Regions from separate parts of the Roseibium algae genome, predicted to be linked through region 2. Evidence: predicted binding sites of a transcription regulator. Region 2 holds the regulator's gene; each other region holds the start of a gene.
What was found. The regulator LexA, encoded in region 2, represses DNA repair genes until DNA is damaged. The targets are predictions, from matches to a motif close to TGTTCNNNNTGTGTTCNG.

Region 1 (4,922 bases), on a different contig from region 2:
ATTCACGCCGGTCATACGGTGTCTCACCTAGGTCCTGCCTGCCGGTTCCAGCAGGGCAATCTATCTTGGGCCGGGCCGCCTATCGTGTCTTCACCCGGTTGAACTTGCCTTTTATCTTTCCGGCGGGGGGCTGTCCAGAACGGCATGTGTCCTAAATACCTGCCTGTCAGCGCCAAAAGAAAATTCCCACTGTGTGAGAACAAGCTTCAAAAACGAAAACCCTCCGCACCTGCAGGCACGAAGGGTTATTATTATTGGCTTATAAAACCAGACCTGCCCGTTCCAGGGATCAGCGATTAGGCCTGCAGATCAATCCTCGACGTCTTCGTCAGCGCCTTTTGGATCAATGATCGCTTCAGCAATCAAACCGGCATTTTGACGAACGGCCAATTCAATCTCATCGGCCACTGCAGGATTATCACGCAAGAACTGCTTGGAGTTCTCACGGCCCTGACCAAGCCTCTGGCTGTTGTAAGAGAACCAGGCACCTGATTTTTCGACAATATTGCCTTTAACACCGAGATCGATGAGTTCGCCAACCTTGGAAATGCCTTCGCCATAAATAATGTCGAATTCCACCTGGCGGAATGGAGCCGCCAGTTTGTTCTTCACCACTTTGACGCGGGTCTGGTTTCCGGTCACTTCGTCCTTGTCCTTAATCGCACCGATACGCCGGATATCAAGTCGAACAGACGCGTAGAACTTCAAGGCGTTGCCACCGGTCGTGGTCTCCGGTGAGCCGAACATCACACCAATCTTCATACGGATCTGGTTGATGAAGATGACCATGCATTTCGACTTAGAAATCGATGCGGTCAATTTGCGCAGCGCCTGGCTCATCAAACGAGCTTGCAAACCGGGCAGACTATCGCCCATCTCGCCTTCAAGCTCGGCCTTGGGTGTCAGGGCAGCAACGGAATCAATTACCAGAACATCAATCGCCCCGGAGCGGACCAGCGTATCGGCGATTTCCAGCGCCTGTTCACCGGCATCAGGCTGTGAAATCAGCAGGTCATCAATGTTGACGCCAAGTTTACGGGCATAGATCGGGTCCAAGGCGTGCTCCGCATCAACGAATGCGCAGATCCCTCCTGCCTTTTGGGCCTCGGCAATTGTATGCAGCGTCAAGGTTGTTTTGCCGGAAGATTCCGGACCATAAACCTCAACGACACGCCCACGCGGCAATCCGCCGATACCAAGGGCAATGTCCAGACCAAGAGATCCGGTCGACACAGACTGGATCTCGACAACCTGACCGGCTCCCATCTTCATGATGGAGCCTTTGCCGAAAGCACGTTCAATTTGCGATAGCGCTGCATCCAACGCTTTTGTCTTATCCATCTGGCTGCTCTCTACGAGACGTAATGTACTCTGTGACATGGCTCATGTTCCTTATTCCACGATGGACCCGTCGTTTCAAACTGTCCTTTTGTACCTTTTTTGTTCTCATTTTACAAGGTGCCATGAGTCATTGTTTTTTAACGTTAAATATCAAAGTGTTCTAGTAATGTTCCAATCACTTTAATTAAATATTACGCAACGTAAATTCTGCACTCGAAAAAGTTATACCCAGAATCAGATGCGATCACCGACCTGATTCTCTGTCTCTTGCCCCTTGTCATCCCGCCTGATAACCAAACGACCAACTCAACTCACGGAGTATCGCATGCTTCCAGTGAGTTTTACCGCACCGCGAACGACCCATTGCAAAGGCCAGACATGCACGGCTCCCCATCACACCCTGCTTCTATCTGTCCAGTAGCCTGCTTTGGCGCGATCCATTGGGATATCATCGCCCATGCGGACAGGGCTATTTTGCGGGACACATCGACCCCGGCAAGGCTTGATCCAAAACCCGGTGGGGTGGCAACAAACGTTGCGCGAACACTCTCCAAACTCGACATCGACACACATCTGATTGGCGTTACTGGTGCAGATCCTGCGGCTTTAGCCATTCAGGCACAGCTCCAGCGCGATGGCATCACGTCACATATTCAGGAACGGCAAGGATTCGACACAGGACAATATCTTGCCTTGCATGATCCAGATGGCAGCCTCACTGCGGCTTGCATTGATGACCAGGTCTTGAGCACTGCCTCCATGGAGCATTTTCAAGCTTCGGCGAACGGCCTGCCCAAAGATGCGCTCTGGCTGTTGGATGCCAATCTACCTGCCGATATTCTGGAAGGTCTTGCAGGGCTTGCGCCAACAGCGCGCCTTGTTGCCGACGCCGTATCAATTGCCAAGGCCCCTCGCCTGAAGAGCGTCCTGCCCAAACTCTCATTGCTCATTTTAAACACAAGCGAAGCTGCCGCGCTGACAGACTTGCCAGACGATACTCAGGCAGAAAAATTATCGGCCATCTTGCTGGATCAGGGATGCTCCGCAGTTGTCATCACAGCTGGCGCAGCGCCGCTTCATTACAGAACAGGCACCACAACTGGAGAGCTTCACTCACCAAGCGCTGAGATCGTCGACGTGACGGGCGCAGGCGATGCTTTGATTGCCGGAACGCTGGCGGGTTTGGCAAGAGGTGCTGACCTGCACGAAGCCCTGACATACGGCCAGAAGGCTGCACTGATTACTTTGCAAGCTTCCGGTGCCGCACCCGACATTCTCACCTGGGCTGCGATGAGCAAAAGCTGAACATCCTGCGCTCCAGAGGCCACAACTCTGTCAAATGAGAGAAAACTGGCCAAGTTCGAAGAACGCAACTCGACGGAGACCCATCGACTTTCTATATAAGCCAAAAGCGGATGCAGTTTCCGCACCTCCCTGATGTGAAAGAGATCAACCGTGACCCCTGCCGACTTGATTGCCCCGACCGCGGAAATTCGGACAGCCCTGAGCGAAGGCAAACCCGTCGTGGCTCTGGAATCCACCATTATCACCCATGGCATGCCCTTTCCCAGCAATGTGGAAACAGCCCGCCTTGTGGAAGCTGACATCCGGGCAGAAGGTGCGATCCCCGCGACCATCGCTGTTCTGGACAGCCGCATTCGCATTGGCCTGGATGATGATGATCTGGACCGGCTGGCCAAAGCCGAAAACGTCATGAAGTGCTCCCGCGCAGATCTGGCCTTTGCAGTTGCAAGCGGGCGTCCGGGATCGACAACAGTTGCGGCGACCATGATGGCCGCCTATGCAGCCGGTATTTCTGTTTTTGCCACGGGTGGCATTGGCGGCGTTCACAAGGGTGCAGAAGAGACATTTGATATCTCAGCAGATCTTGATGAACTCAGCCAAACGCCCGTGCTTGTGGTCTCGGCCGGTGCAAAGGCCCTGCTTGACATCCCCAAGACAATGGAAGTTCTGGAGACCAGAGGCGTTCCGGTCATCGCTTTTGGAACAGATGAATTGCCAGCCTTCTGGTCGTGCAACAGCGGACTGGCCGCCCCTTACCGTTTGGACACGCCAGAGGAAATCGCCCGACTTCTAACAACGCGCGAAATTTTCGGCAGCCACGGCGGTGTTTTGATCGCAAATCCGGTCCCGCAAGAAAGCCAAATCCCACAGAACGAAATGGCTGGTTACATAGACGCGGCAATCGCCCAGGCAAACCAGAACGGCATCACCGGCAAGGAAGTCACTCCTTTTGTCCTCGGGACGATTTTGAAATTGACAGATGGTCGCTCTCTCGACACGAATATCGCACTGGTGCGCAACAACGCTCGCCTGGCTGCACGTATTGCCGTGGCTCGGGCGAGCAAATAAACGCCGAAGTCGCCGATAGGGTGATTGCAGCAGGCTAAAACTGCCACTGTGATTGGATTATGACCTGGCAACCTGTCGTAGTCAGGTCACAGATAGGCCCTATTCGCGAGCAAGGTTGCAACGGAACCGTTTAAGCCGTTGACACCATGGCGTCACCTTGACCAAGTTAATCTGCTAAGGGACGACAGACAATATATGCCGCTTGGGCACAGCTCACGGCCTTGAAGATTGGGAGTATATTGCAATGGTTGAAGTGACAGGACATGGCGCAACAGAGGGTGCTCAGGTGGCTCCCTCCACCAGTGTCACGCCCTTGCAGTATCTTGACCGCGCGTTGGGAAAACTGCGCGATCTCGGCATCACACCCGAAACCGAGACTGATGCTCCGATCAACGCCCTTTTGGAGCAGATCTCCGATCTGTCCCCTGACAAGGTTCTGATCATCACCCGGACGCTTGGACAAACCTCTCACTTCAACGAAGTCGTTCGCAATCAGGTTCGCCAGATGGACATCGGTGAGCGCTATGAAGAAATCACCGGCGCTTTCAGTTCGATTCGTGACGATGCAAAAGCGCTGGTTGACCAATTGGCTGATGGCAAGATTTCCTTCATGGAGTCCATGTCGAACAAGTGGCGCGACATGCGCCGTGGCACAATCTCCGACCGCTTTGACGACATTCGCGACACCTACAAGGAAGTCGCCCGTGCCACGAAAGATCAGATTGAGCGCGAACAGACAATTCTGGATTCCTACCGCGATTTTCGTGGTGCCCTGAAACAGGCTGAAGTTCAGGCTCTTGAAATCCTGAACATCGCCACCTCAAAAATGGACTCGGCAAAAACCGAACTGGAAGCCTCCTCGGCTGAAGTGGCCGCCTATTCAGGCGAAGATCCAGCGAACAAGGCCCGTCTGGAACTCGCCCGCGATGAAAAACTGCGCGCGATGCAGGATGAAGAAAAGCGCTATCAGATCGCCAAGGATCTGTCGGACAATCTGACCATTGGATACAACACATCTGAAGTCATCATGGCGCGCCTGATGCAGACCACCAATGCCAAGGAACGGGTTTATGCCCAGTCTGTCAGCTTCTTCTCGACCAATGAATCTGTTTTGACGGCCTTGAATGCGTCTTTCACCGGCCTTCAGGGATTGCACGAATCCACTGAGACGCTGAATGCCATGAAGGAAGGCATTAACAAGAGCCTGG
Region 2 (4,922 bases):
CGTTTAGGAGTGCTGCCAAATCTGGTCGTGTTCATGACTGGAGTGACCGGCCTATCCGCTATTCTTCGGACCTAAAGGAGACATCTGCTCGTGGGCTGCAGTCTTCGCCGTCTCATCCTGGACAGAGCCGGCCTGCCGCTGTCGAGGAACAGGGCCTGCTTTGGGGCGGTTTTGCATTTTCAATCGGTATCCTGATTTACATGGCTTTGCCCGCCGAGCCGAGCTTTTGGGCGCTTGCAGGCCTGTTCCTTGTACTTTTTTTCATACTGATTCCAGGCATTGTTCGAGGGCGCTCCGGCATCTGGGCGTTGCTCATTCTCGCCGGTTTTGCAGGCACTGCATGTGCCTCTTTGCGAACCCTGCTTGCTGAGGCGCCGAGGCTGGCCGTAGCGCGAACCGTGACCTTGGAAGCAAGGGTCATTGATCGACAAATGACAGGGCGCGGTCCGCGTCTTGTCCTGTCTGTACTGGCTTATGAGGATCGGGGAACCCGTCGGTTGCCAGGAGATCCGGTCGGCGCTGGAAATCTTCCCGAGCGTGTGCGTCTTTCCGCGCCAAAAGCCGCAGATGTGCGTATTGGCGATGGTTTGCGTATGAAGGCTCGATTGTTTCCGCCCTCAGGGCCAGTGCGACCGGGCGGATATGATTTTTCCTTCTGGGCCTATTTTCAAGGGCTGGGAGCGACCGGGTTCGTTTACGGCGTTCCGGTTCCTGTTGATTTTGGGCCTATGCCCACGAGCTTGTGGTTCCAGCGTCAGCTTGATGATCTGAGGTCTGGTATCGGCAGGCAGATCCGAAGTGCTTTGGAACCTGGCGACAGCGCAGAACTGGCGGCGGCCTTGCTGGTGGGCGATCGGAGCGGCCTGTCAGATGAGACCGAGGATATCCTCAGACAAGCCGGTCTTGCCCATGTGCTTGCGATTTCCGGGTTGCATATGGCGCTTTTTGCTGGCGGAGCCTATGCAGCCATCTTGCTCGTCCTGAGTTTTTGGGAAGCAATAGCCTTACGATGGCCTTCTCATAAACTTGCTGCCTGTGTGGCTCTTTTGGCAGCGATTTTTTATCTCGGCATTTCGGGAGGGTCTTTGGCCACACAACGATCCTTTGTGATGATCGGGCTGGTTTTTCTCGGGCTGATTGTTTCGCGAAAGGGGCTGACCCTCCACAGTGTAGCCCTGGCTGGGCTTCTGCTGTTGATACTTGCCCCTGAGCGATTGCTCCATCCAGGATTCCAGATGTCGTTTGCTGCCGTGATTTGTCTTGTGGCCGTCTATGAAACTTGGAGAACCAGCTCGGCAGGACGTGGCGTTCAAGCCTTGTCTATGCGCCCCAGGTTCTGGTCGCGTATCGGTTGGCAGACCATGTTGTTCTGGGGCGGGTTGACGGCGACTGCTCTGGTCGCAGGTTTGGCAACAGGGGTGATCGGTGTTCATCATTTTGGCCGGATCGCTCCCATGGGTGTCATCGGAAACCTGCTGGGCATGCCTGTGTTCACGCTGCTGATCATGCCGATGGGAGTTCTCGCTCTGGTCTTGATGCCCTTTGGCCTGGCCAGCTTGCCGCTTCAGGTGATGTCCGCCGGGTTAGATGTCCTGCTTGGCTTTGCTGAATGGACAGCAAACCTGGATATTGGGCAGGATCATGTGTCACCGCCCGGTGCCAATGTCACCTTGCTCCTGATGGCCGCTTTGTTCCTTGGTGTTCTGGCGCGCGGCTGGATCAGATTGGGCGCATTGCCTTTGGGTATTATAGCGGGCGCATTTCTTGTGTTTGACCGTCCGCCGGACATTCAGATCTCTGAAAAGGGCGCGATCATCGCAGCAAGAGGAGCCGATGGGATCTTGCGTTTCAGCGCAAAGCGGGCAGGGTTTGAGACAGACATATGGCTGCAGCGGGAAGGGTTGCCAGAGGATGCCTTTTCGGTCCAGAAAATGGGCACGCCTCAGCGCAGGTGTGACCCCTATGGCTGCGTCTATCTGGCTTATGCGCCCATGAGGACTGGTTCCCTAATGGCATCTGACAGGACCGGGAGCCTTGTTTACAAGCCTGTGCCCATACGCATTGCGATGCCTCAGAAGGCCGAGGCACTGGCGATGGATTGCATCGAAGCAGATATCATTGTGACCGAGCTGACAGTTCCAAAAGACTGTGATGTCAGTCTGGTTATCGGTGCTGCTGAACGGCGCGCGCACGGTGCCCTCTCACTTTGGCTGGAAGCAGCAGATTGGCCTGCGTCCAATGACCGATCTGTTGGAGGGGGCAACGGCAAATCGCAATTGACCAACAAAGAGCCGACTGAAAACTGGCTTCTGGGCTTTACCAGCAGCGTAATGAACTTGGTGTTTGGCAAGACGAGCAGAATGGTTCCTGCATCAAATGTTAATAAGGATCATGCTGCCGCTTCAGACAGTGTTAGCGTAAAAACTCCGCCCAAAACTGTCATAACAAAGTGGCTGAGTGCGAAAACCCGCCCGCCACGCCCTTGGCATAGGCCACGTCCCTGATGCTGGCCACATTCTGAAGGACACCTCATGCCTCCAAAATTTCGCACCATTGAGCAGCCCTGGAATCAGCAACAGACCACAGCTTGGTTGTTGCCTGGTTAAACGCCTGCCCATCAAAGTATCATCGCGCACTTGCAAATATAAAAGATGCAGATGTCAGTACTTGCGAAACAATGCAGACAGCCGACCCTGAACCTTAACGCGGCCTGGCCCAAAAATGCGGGTTTCATAAGCTGGATTGGCGGCCTCCAATGCAATGGAAGCACCTTTTTTACGGAGGCGTTTCAGTGTTGCCTCTTCATCGTCAACAAGGGCCACGACAATGTCGCCACTCTCGGCAGTTTCCGTACGTCGGATCAAAACCGTGTCTCCATCCAGAATCCCGGCCTCGATCATGGAATCTCCTCGCACTTCCAGCGCGTAATGTTCGCCCTTGCCAACGAGCTCAGGCGGAACGGTGATCGAGTGGCTGTGGGTCTGGATCGCCTCAATGGGAACACCTGCTGCAATGCGTCCCATCACAGGTATTTCGATGCCAGTAGCTTCCGCTATGGGGGAGGGCGCAGGTGCCGCTGCAGTCTTGCCAAGAGATCCTTCGATGACCTCAGGTGAAAAACTGCCGCGCGGCGGGGGAGAACCCAGACCGGGGGAAATTGATTCGGGCAGACGAATAACCTCCATCGCCCGTGCCCTGTTGGGCAGGCGACGAATAAATCCGCGTTCTTCCAGCGCCGTGATGAGCCGATGAATACCGGACTTTGAGCGAAGGTCGAGGGCATCCTTCATTTCATCAAAGGAAGGTGGAACCCCGGTTTCCTTCAATTTTTCTTGGATGAACATCAGCAGTTCATATTGCTTGCGCGTGAGCATCGTCAACTTCTCCAATGCGAACCGGCTGGGTACAAATCATGAACGTACCATAGCTGTTCTCACTGTGTTCCACAAGCCTTAATGTTCTGTTTCTGTCCCATGCAGCTTTAGAGTTGAATCACAGTAAGTTTCTGGCCTTTGAGTTCTTATGGGCCATGTACTGATGCCTATAAGTTCAATTGAATTTCGTGCATGCTTAAAAGTCGACTTCAGCTGATGCTTTTATCCCGGTGGCTGTTGTCTGATTGCGGATCCTGTTTGTTTCGGTGTTTGAAAATCTGAGCAAAGTCATGCAGATCGCAGAAGCCGAGATTTTAAAGATATTTCTTTTCTTCGTTCTAAAATCAACAAACGTGATGCGTATCGTCAGGTGATTAGGTTTTGACGAAGGTGAGTTTTGGAGGGCTTTGCTTTCACCTATCGCTGTTGGCTAGGAGTTTTCAACATCATCAAAACGAACCTGACTGCTGTTCTGGGTGCCAGAAGTAAGGCGGGTTCGGTCTCGATCTGCAGTGATAAAAAACAATTGTCTGATCAAAAATCTTTCTAATTTGACCGCCGCCTTTCAGACAAGGGAGACTTTCAGGGCGAAAAAGCGCGGGCAACGCGCACGCTCCCGACCTAAGAGGATCTTCAAATGTTTTCCAAATTCGCCACAACTGCGGCAATGATATTGGCGTTGACCGCATCGTCGGCTCATGCAGAGACTTGGCGCATGGCCACCAAGATGCCGGTCGACAGTCCCGAAGGCCAAGTCTTTCAAAAGTTTGCTGACCTGACCAAGGAATATACCGACGGCAAGTTGACCATTCAGGTGTTTCCGAACGAGCAGCTCGGCAAGGAAGATGCGGTTCTGGAACAATTGCAAGCCGGCATCGTCAATATCTATGCCGAGGGCTACAGCTACATGAAAAAATGGGCGCCGGAGTTGTCCTGGACGTCCCCGGCCTTCATGTTCGATGACTATGACCATTGGGTCCGTTTTATGGGATCGGACTTGGTTACGGGTTGGTTCGACAAGGCAGCGGAAGTTTCGGGTGTCAAACCACTTGGCAATCCTACAGCTGTTCTGCGTGGACCGTTCCGGGTTATGGTTTCAAACAAACCGGTAAACTCTCTGGCAGACGTGACTGGCCTGAAGTTGCGCATGCACCCTTCAAAACTTGCCATCGCGACATGGTCAGATCTGGGTGCTGAAGTGATTACGTTGCCCTGGACTGAAGTATATCAGGCGATTCAGAAGGGCATCGTGAATGCGGTGAATTCTCCAATCGCATTGGTTCAATCCATGCGCTTCAACGAAGTCGCCTCCTACATCAGCCGAACAGATGAATATTGGCAGTCGATCGGGTTCATCATGAACCTGAAAGCCTATGATGCCCTGGATGAGAGCACACAGGCCGGGTTGCTCAAGGCTTATAATGAAGCTGGGGCTTATTCGCGTGAAGTCATGTTTGAAGTTGCCGACAAAAGCATCAAGAGCATGAAAGATGCAGGGGCAACATATGTCGTGCTCGATACAGCGCCTTTCGTTGATAAGCTGAAGGG
Region 3 (4,922 bases), on a different contig from region 2:
AGGCGGGCGTTGTCGCGCTGGTGCAGGCCGATGGATGGCTCATCCAGAACATAAAGCACGCCGGTCAAACCTGAGCCGATCTGTGAAGCAAGGCGGATCCGCTGGCTTTCCCCTCCAGACAACGTGCCTGAAGAGCGAGACATGCTGAGATATTCAAGGCCAACATCGTTCAGAAATTTGAGGCGTTCGCGGATTTCCTTGAGGATCCGTCCGGCAATCTCTTCCTGTTTCTTGTTGAGGCGGTCGGGCAGGGCGTCGAACCACTCAGCCGCATCCTTGATGGACAGCTGGGTTACATGGCTGATGTGCCGATCTGCGATTTTTACCGCAAGGGCTTCCGGTTTCAGCCGGTAGCCCTGACAGACTGGGCAGGCGTGATCAGATTGATAGCGCGCCAGTTCCTCCCGAACCCAGTTGCTTTCTGTCTCCCGCCAGCGCCGCTCGATGTTGCCGATGACGCCTTCAAATGTCTTGGCGGAGCTGTAGCTGCGCACGCCATCATCATAGAAAAAATCTACTTTGGTTTTGCCGGTGCCATGGAGAATACTGTCCTGTGCCTCTACTGGCAGGTCCTTCCAGGGCGTGGCCATGGAAACGTCATGGTGCTTGGCCAGAGCTTCCAGTGTCTGGTTGTAGTAGGGGGAGGTTGAGCCGGTCTTGGCCCAAGGCAAGATCGCCCCTTCCCGCAAGGATAAGGTTTGATCGGGCACGACAAGATCGGCCTCAAAGGCCAAGGTGGTGCCCAGTCCATCACAGGTCGGGCAGGCTCCAAAAGGATTGTTGAAGGAAAACAGACGCGGTTCGATTTCCTCAATGGTAAAGCCGGATACCGGGCAGGCAAATTTTTCGGAAAACACCAGTCTTTCATGGGTCTCGTTTTGGTTCTTTAGAACGGCCCCTTTTGCCGGGGCCTTGAGCGGCTTGTCTGCGAATTCGGCAATGGCGAGCCCATCGGCCAAGCCAAGCGCTGTTTCAATGGAATCCGCAAGACGTCCCGCGATATCGTCGCGCACGACTATTCTGTCCACGACTATATCAATATCGTGTTTGTACTTCTTGTCGAGCGTCGGGGCTTCCGAGATTTCGTGGAATTCGCCATCGATCTTGACCCGCTGGAAGCCTTTTTTCATCAGCTCGGCAAGTTCCTTGCGGTACTCGCCTTTTCGGCCTCGCACGATGGGGGCCAACAGGAAAAGCCGGGTACCTTCCTCCATTTCCATGATCTTGTCGACCATCTGACTGACCGTCTGGCTTTCGATAGGCAGGCCGGTGGCGGGTGAATAGGGCACCCCAACGCGGGCGAACAAAAGCCGCATGTAGTCGTAGATCTCGGTGACTGTACCGACTGTAGACCTCGGATTGCGGGAGGTTGTTTTTTGTTCAATGGAAATAGCTGGCGACAGACCGTCGATCTGATCGACGTCCGGTTTCTGCATCATTTCCAGAAACTGACGGGCATATGCGGAAAGGCTCTCCACATAACGACGTTGCCCTTCTGCATAGATCGTATCAAAGGCGAGGGACGATTTGCCCGAGCCTGACAGGCCGGTCATGACGATGAGCTTGTCCCGTGGCAGGTCAATGTCGACGCCCTTCAGATTGTGTTCACGAGCGCCGCGAACAGAAATCACTCGGGTCGGATCGACAATGGAGGCGCCGGACTTGGCTCTCGAAACGTCCTTGGTCATGCGGTCAATGTCCCTGATGCGGCAGTCCGGTCATTTCTCGGCACGGCCATTCTATTTCAATCCAAAGCGATTGCCGCACATCTTGCGACAGTTGGTTGTTTCATTTGTAATTAAGAGGCTACCGCCGTTGAGAGTTACGAGACATATAGCAACTTGGATTGCGGATGCCATCCTGCCAGATGTCGCTTTGATCATAGGGCGCTTGTGAAGGCCTCGTGTTACGTTGTGATGTAATGAGAACATAAATGGAACAAATATGGTTCTGCAAGCGGAAATATGCTGAGGTTCGAATGCCAGTCTTGAGGCTGTTTTTGCTCTGGTTCTGCCGGTCGATATGATCAAAAGGCTTGGAAGGTCAGGTTTTGAAATCGGATGGGGCTTGCGGCATTTGGCTTTAATACTGACTGAATTCGCCAGCGCCTTGTGGAAAAGGATAGCCATGCGGAGAAAATATTCCGCAGCTGCGCCCGCGACGGGCTAGGGTCGGGAAAATGAATAAGAATGCATGGGCTCGGTGCGGCGTTTCGTCGGCATTGCTTATCTAAAAGCTCTCTGCCAAATCTCAAATGGTTGTGAGATTGGTGGGCAGACTGGGCGAGCTCATGACAACGACGAAGGAGTTTGCGTCATGGCCGGTAGTGTCAATAAAGTCATTTTGGTTGGAAATCTGGGGGCGGATCCTGAAATTCGCCGGACGCAGGATGGGCGGCCTATCGCCAATTTGCGCATTGCGACGTCTGAATCCTGGCGGGACCGCAGCAGTGGCGAGCGCCGTGAAAAGACTGAATGGCACCGGGTGGTGATATTCAGTGAAGGTCTTTGCAAGGTCGCAGAGCAGTTCTTGCGCAAAGGCTCGAAAGTTTATCTCGAAGGCCAGTTACAGACACGCAAATGGCAGAATCAGCAGGGGCAGGATCAGTATTCGACAGAGATTGTCCTTCAGGGCTTCAATTCGACTTTGACCATGCTCGACGGCCGCGGTGAAGGCGGTGGCGGTGGCGGCTCTGAAGGATCATCCGGCGGCGGTTACGGCGGCGGAGAATCTTCAGGTGGCGGCGGTTATGGTGGTGGATCTGGTGGCAGCTCGGGCGGTGGCTACGGTGGCGGCGGATCGACCGGAGGATCCGGTGGCGGAGCAGGCAGCGGTTACGGTGGTGGCGGCGGTGCCGGCTCGATGGATGACGAAATTCCATTCTGATCAATTGAAACTGTGAAATGCCAAAAGGCCGGAAGGAGCTCTTTCTTTCCGGCCTTTTTTGGCACTTGACGCTTGATCCGGAAGCCTGAAATCAGCCGTATTGTGTCGCTATGGCGTAGGGGAGGATATTCACAGCATCGTGAACTCGGTGAACTGTGGTAAAAAGCCGCTTAACCCTGTAGCCAGCATTGGTGTAGTAAATGTGCAGTGCGTGTTTGCAGCGACATTGGATTGCCAGCGAAACATGCACGGATTGGGGTTGGGCTTCCCGCGTTCGTCAATGGTTTACAAAGCCAGTTGGGGCATTCTGGCTGTTGAGATAGATTTTTAAAATTGGATGCGGCGGTTCGCGCATGGTGTGGCCAGCTGTATTCATCGGCTTAAGGCAAAATGGAAATGCACAGCTTGGCAAGGCGCAACATGAACACTGACTTCCCCCTTCTTCGCAAATCTGGCGACAAACGCTCTTTGAAGTCCAATACAACGACTGTTCTGTTGGCTGGCGTCATGACACTCTGCTTGGGAACGGCCCTTGTCCCGTTGAGCGCCGGAAATGCGGCGGCGCAGGGTCTGTTTCAGCGTTTGTTTAATCCTGAAGGTGCGCGCCTGAAAGAGTTGAAGGCTCGTGAGGCTCAGGAGCAAGAACAGCGACAGAAACCGATCAAAGTCCGGGTATCAGCGCCGAAATACTTTACCTACAAGCCGGATCGCCTGGTTTCTGTATCTTTGGATGGCCTGTCCAAGGTCAAGACGGCTGCCGTGGAAGTGCCTGCTGTGGACGCTGGAACGGAAGGTACTGCACCTGAAGTTCAGAGCGCGCCATTGATCCTGACGCCTTTTGATAAGGCACGTCCGGCTCTGAAATCCATTTCGATCAAGGTACTTCCTGAAGTCGGTAAAGCCGTTAATGCCTATTACCGTGACCATCCCGGCTTCGTCTGGGTTGAAGATGGCCGACCGACAGCGCGTGCAGGTACAGCGCGCCGGGTTTTGGCCAGCGCCGCAGACTATGGTCTTGATGGCGATGATTATCGTGTTTCCTTGCCTGCGTTGTCCGGTCTTGATGGGGCTGAGCGCGACGCCGCGCTGATGACGTTCGAGATGGAAATGACGGCGGCTGTCATGACCTATGCATTGGATGCAGAACGTGGCCGTGTCGATCCAAATAGGATTTCCGAATATCATGATCTGCCGCGACACAAGGTTGACCTTGTCGCTGCTATCGAAAACCTCGCCACTACGATGGACGTCGCAGGCTCAATTGAGGCTCATCAGCCACAGAACGCCGAGTTTGCAGCTTTGAAAGCTGAATTGTCCCGTCTGCGCGCGCAGGACAAGGAAGACGACCGGATTGTTATCACGCCCGGTACCTTCTTGAAACCGGGCCAGGCCAGCCCGGAAATGAATAATATCGTGGCCGCGATTTCTAAGAATGGAAGCGATGCTCTTCGGCAGGATCAGGCTGTGACGCTGTCCGCCTATCAAGGCACAGATGAATATACGCCGGAATTGGTGGCTCTGGTCAAAGCATTCCAGAAGGAAAACAATCTGTCCGCCGATGGCATCGTTGGCAAGAACTCGATTATTGCCATGGTCGGTGTGACCAATGAGGCGAAAATCGCCAAGGTTGAGCTGGCGATGGAACGTCGTCGTTGGCTTCCTGAACAGCTCGGTGCACGCAAGGTCTTCATCAATCAGCCTGCCTTTACTGCAACCTATACGGCCCCTGGCGAAGACCCGCTGTCGATGCGAGTTGTGGTTGGAAAGAAGTCGAACCAGACGAATTTCTTCTATGACACCATCGAAGTCGTTGAATACAACCCTTATTGGGGTGTTCCTTATTCAATCATCGTCAATGAGATGATCCCAAAGCTGGCAAAGGATCCGAGCTATCTGGACCGTTCTGGCTATGAGGTGACGACACCCGGTGGAAAGAAAATTTCCTCTTCCAGCGTCGACTGGTATTCGGTGGCCTCGAAAAAATCTTCGGTAAACGTGCGTCAGTACCCAGGTCGCAGCAATGCGCTTGGCGAACT

Region 1: a site for LexA is predicted at 1,498-1,515, ahead of recA (recombinase RecA). Genes of this name have one in related genera too.
Region 3: a site for LexA is predicted at 1,924-1,941, ahead of uvrA (excinuclease ABC subunit UvrA). Genes of this name have one in related genera too.

Annotation. Positions count from the first base shown of each region.
Region 1 is NZ_JBAKIA010000011.1:30,065-34,986, reverse strand. Features, by position in the region: gene alaS (alanine--tRNA ligase) at 1-15, opposite strand, end outside; gene recA (recombinase RecA) at 310-1,380, opposite strand; gene V6575_RS15195 (carbohydrate kinase family protein) at 1,720-2,646, shown strand; gene V6575_RS15190 (pseudouridine-5'-phosphate glycosidase) at 2,797-3,714, shown strand; gene V6575_RS15185 (cell surface protein) at 3,959-4,922, shown strand, end outside.
Region 2 is NZ_JBAKIA010000005.1:62,040-66,961, reverse strand. Features, by position in the region: gene V6575_RS09270 (ComEC/Rec2 family competence protein) at 1-2,504, shown strand, start outside; gene lexA (transcriptional repressor LexA) at 2,661-3,374, opposite strand; gene V6575_RS09260 (TRAP transporter substrate-binding protein) at 4,012-4,922, shown strand, end outside.
Region 3 is NZ_JBAKIA010000014.1:95,699-100,620, reverse strand. Features, by position in the region: gene uvrA (excinuclease ABC subunit UvrA) at 1-1,688, opposite strand, end outside; gene V6575_RS17965 (single-stranded DNA-binding protein) at 2,317-2,886, shown strand; gene V6575_RS17960 (L,D-transpeptidase family protein) at 3,307-4,922, shown strand, end outside.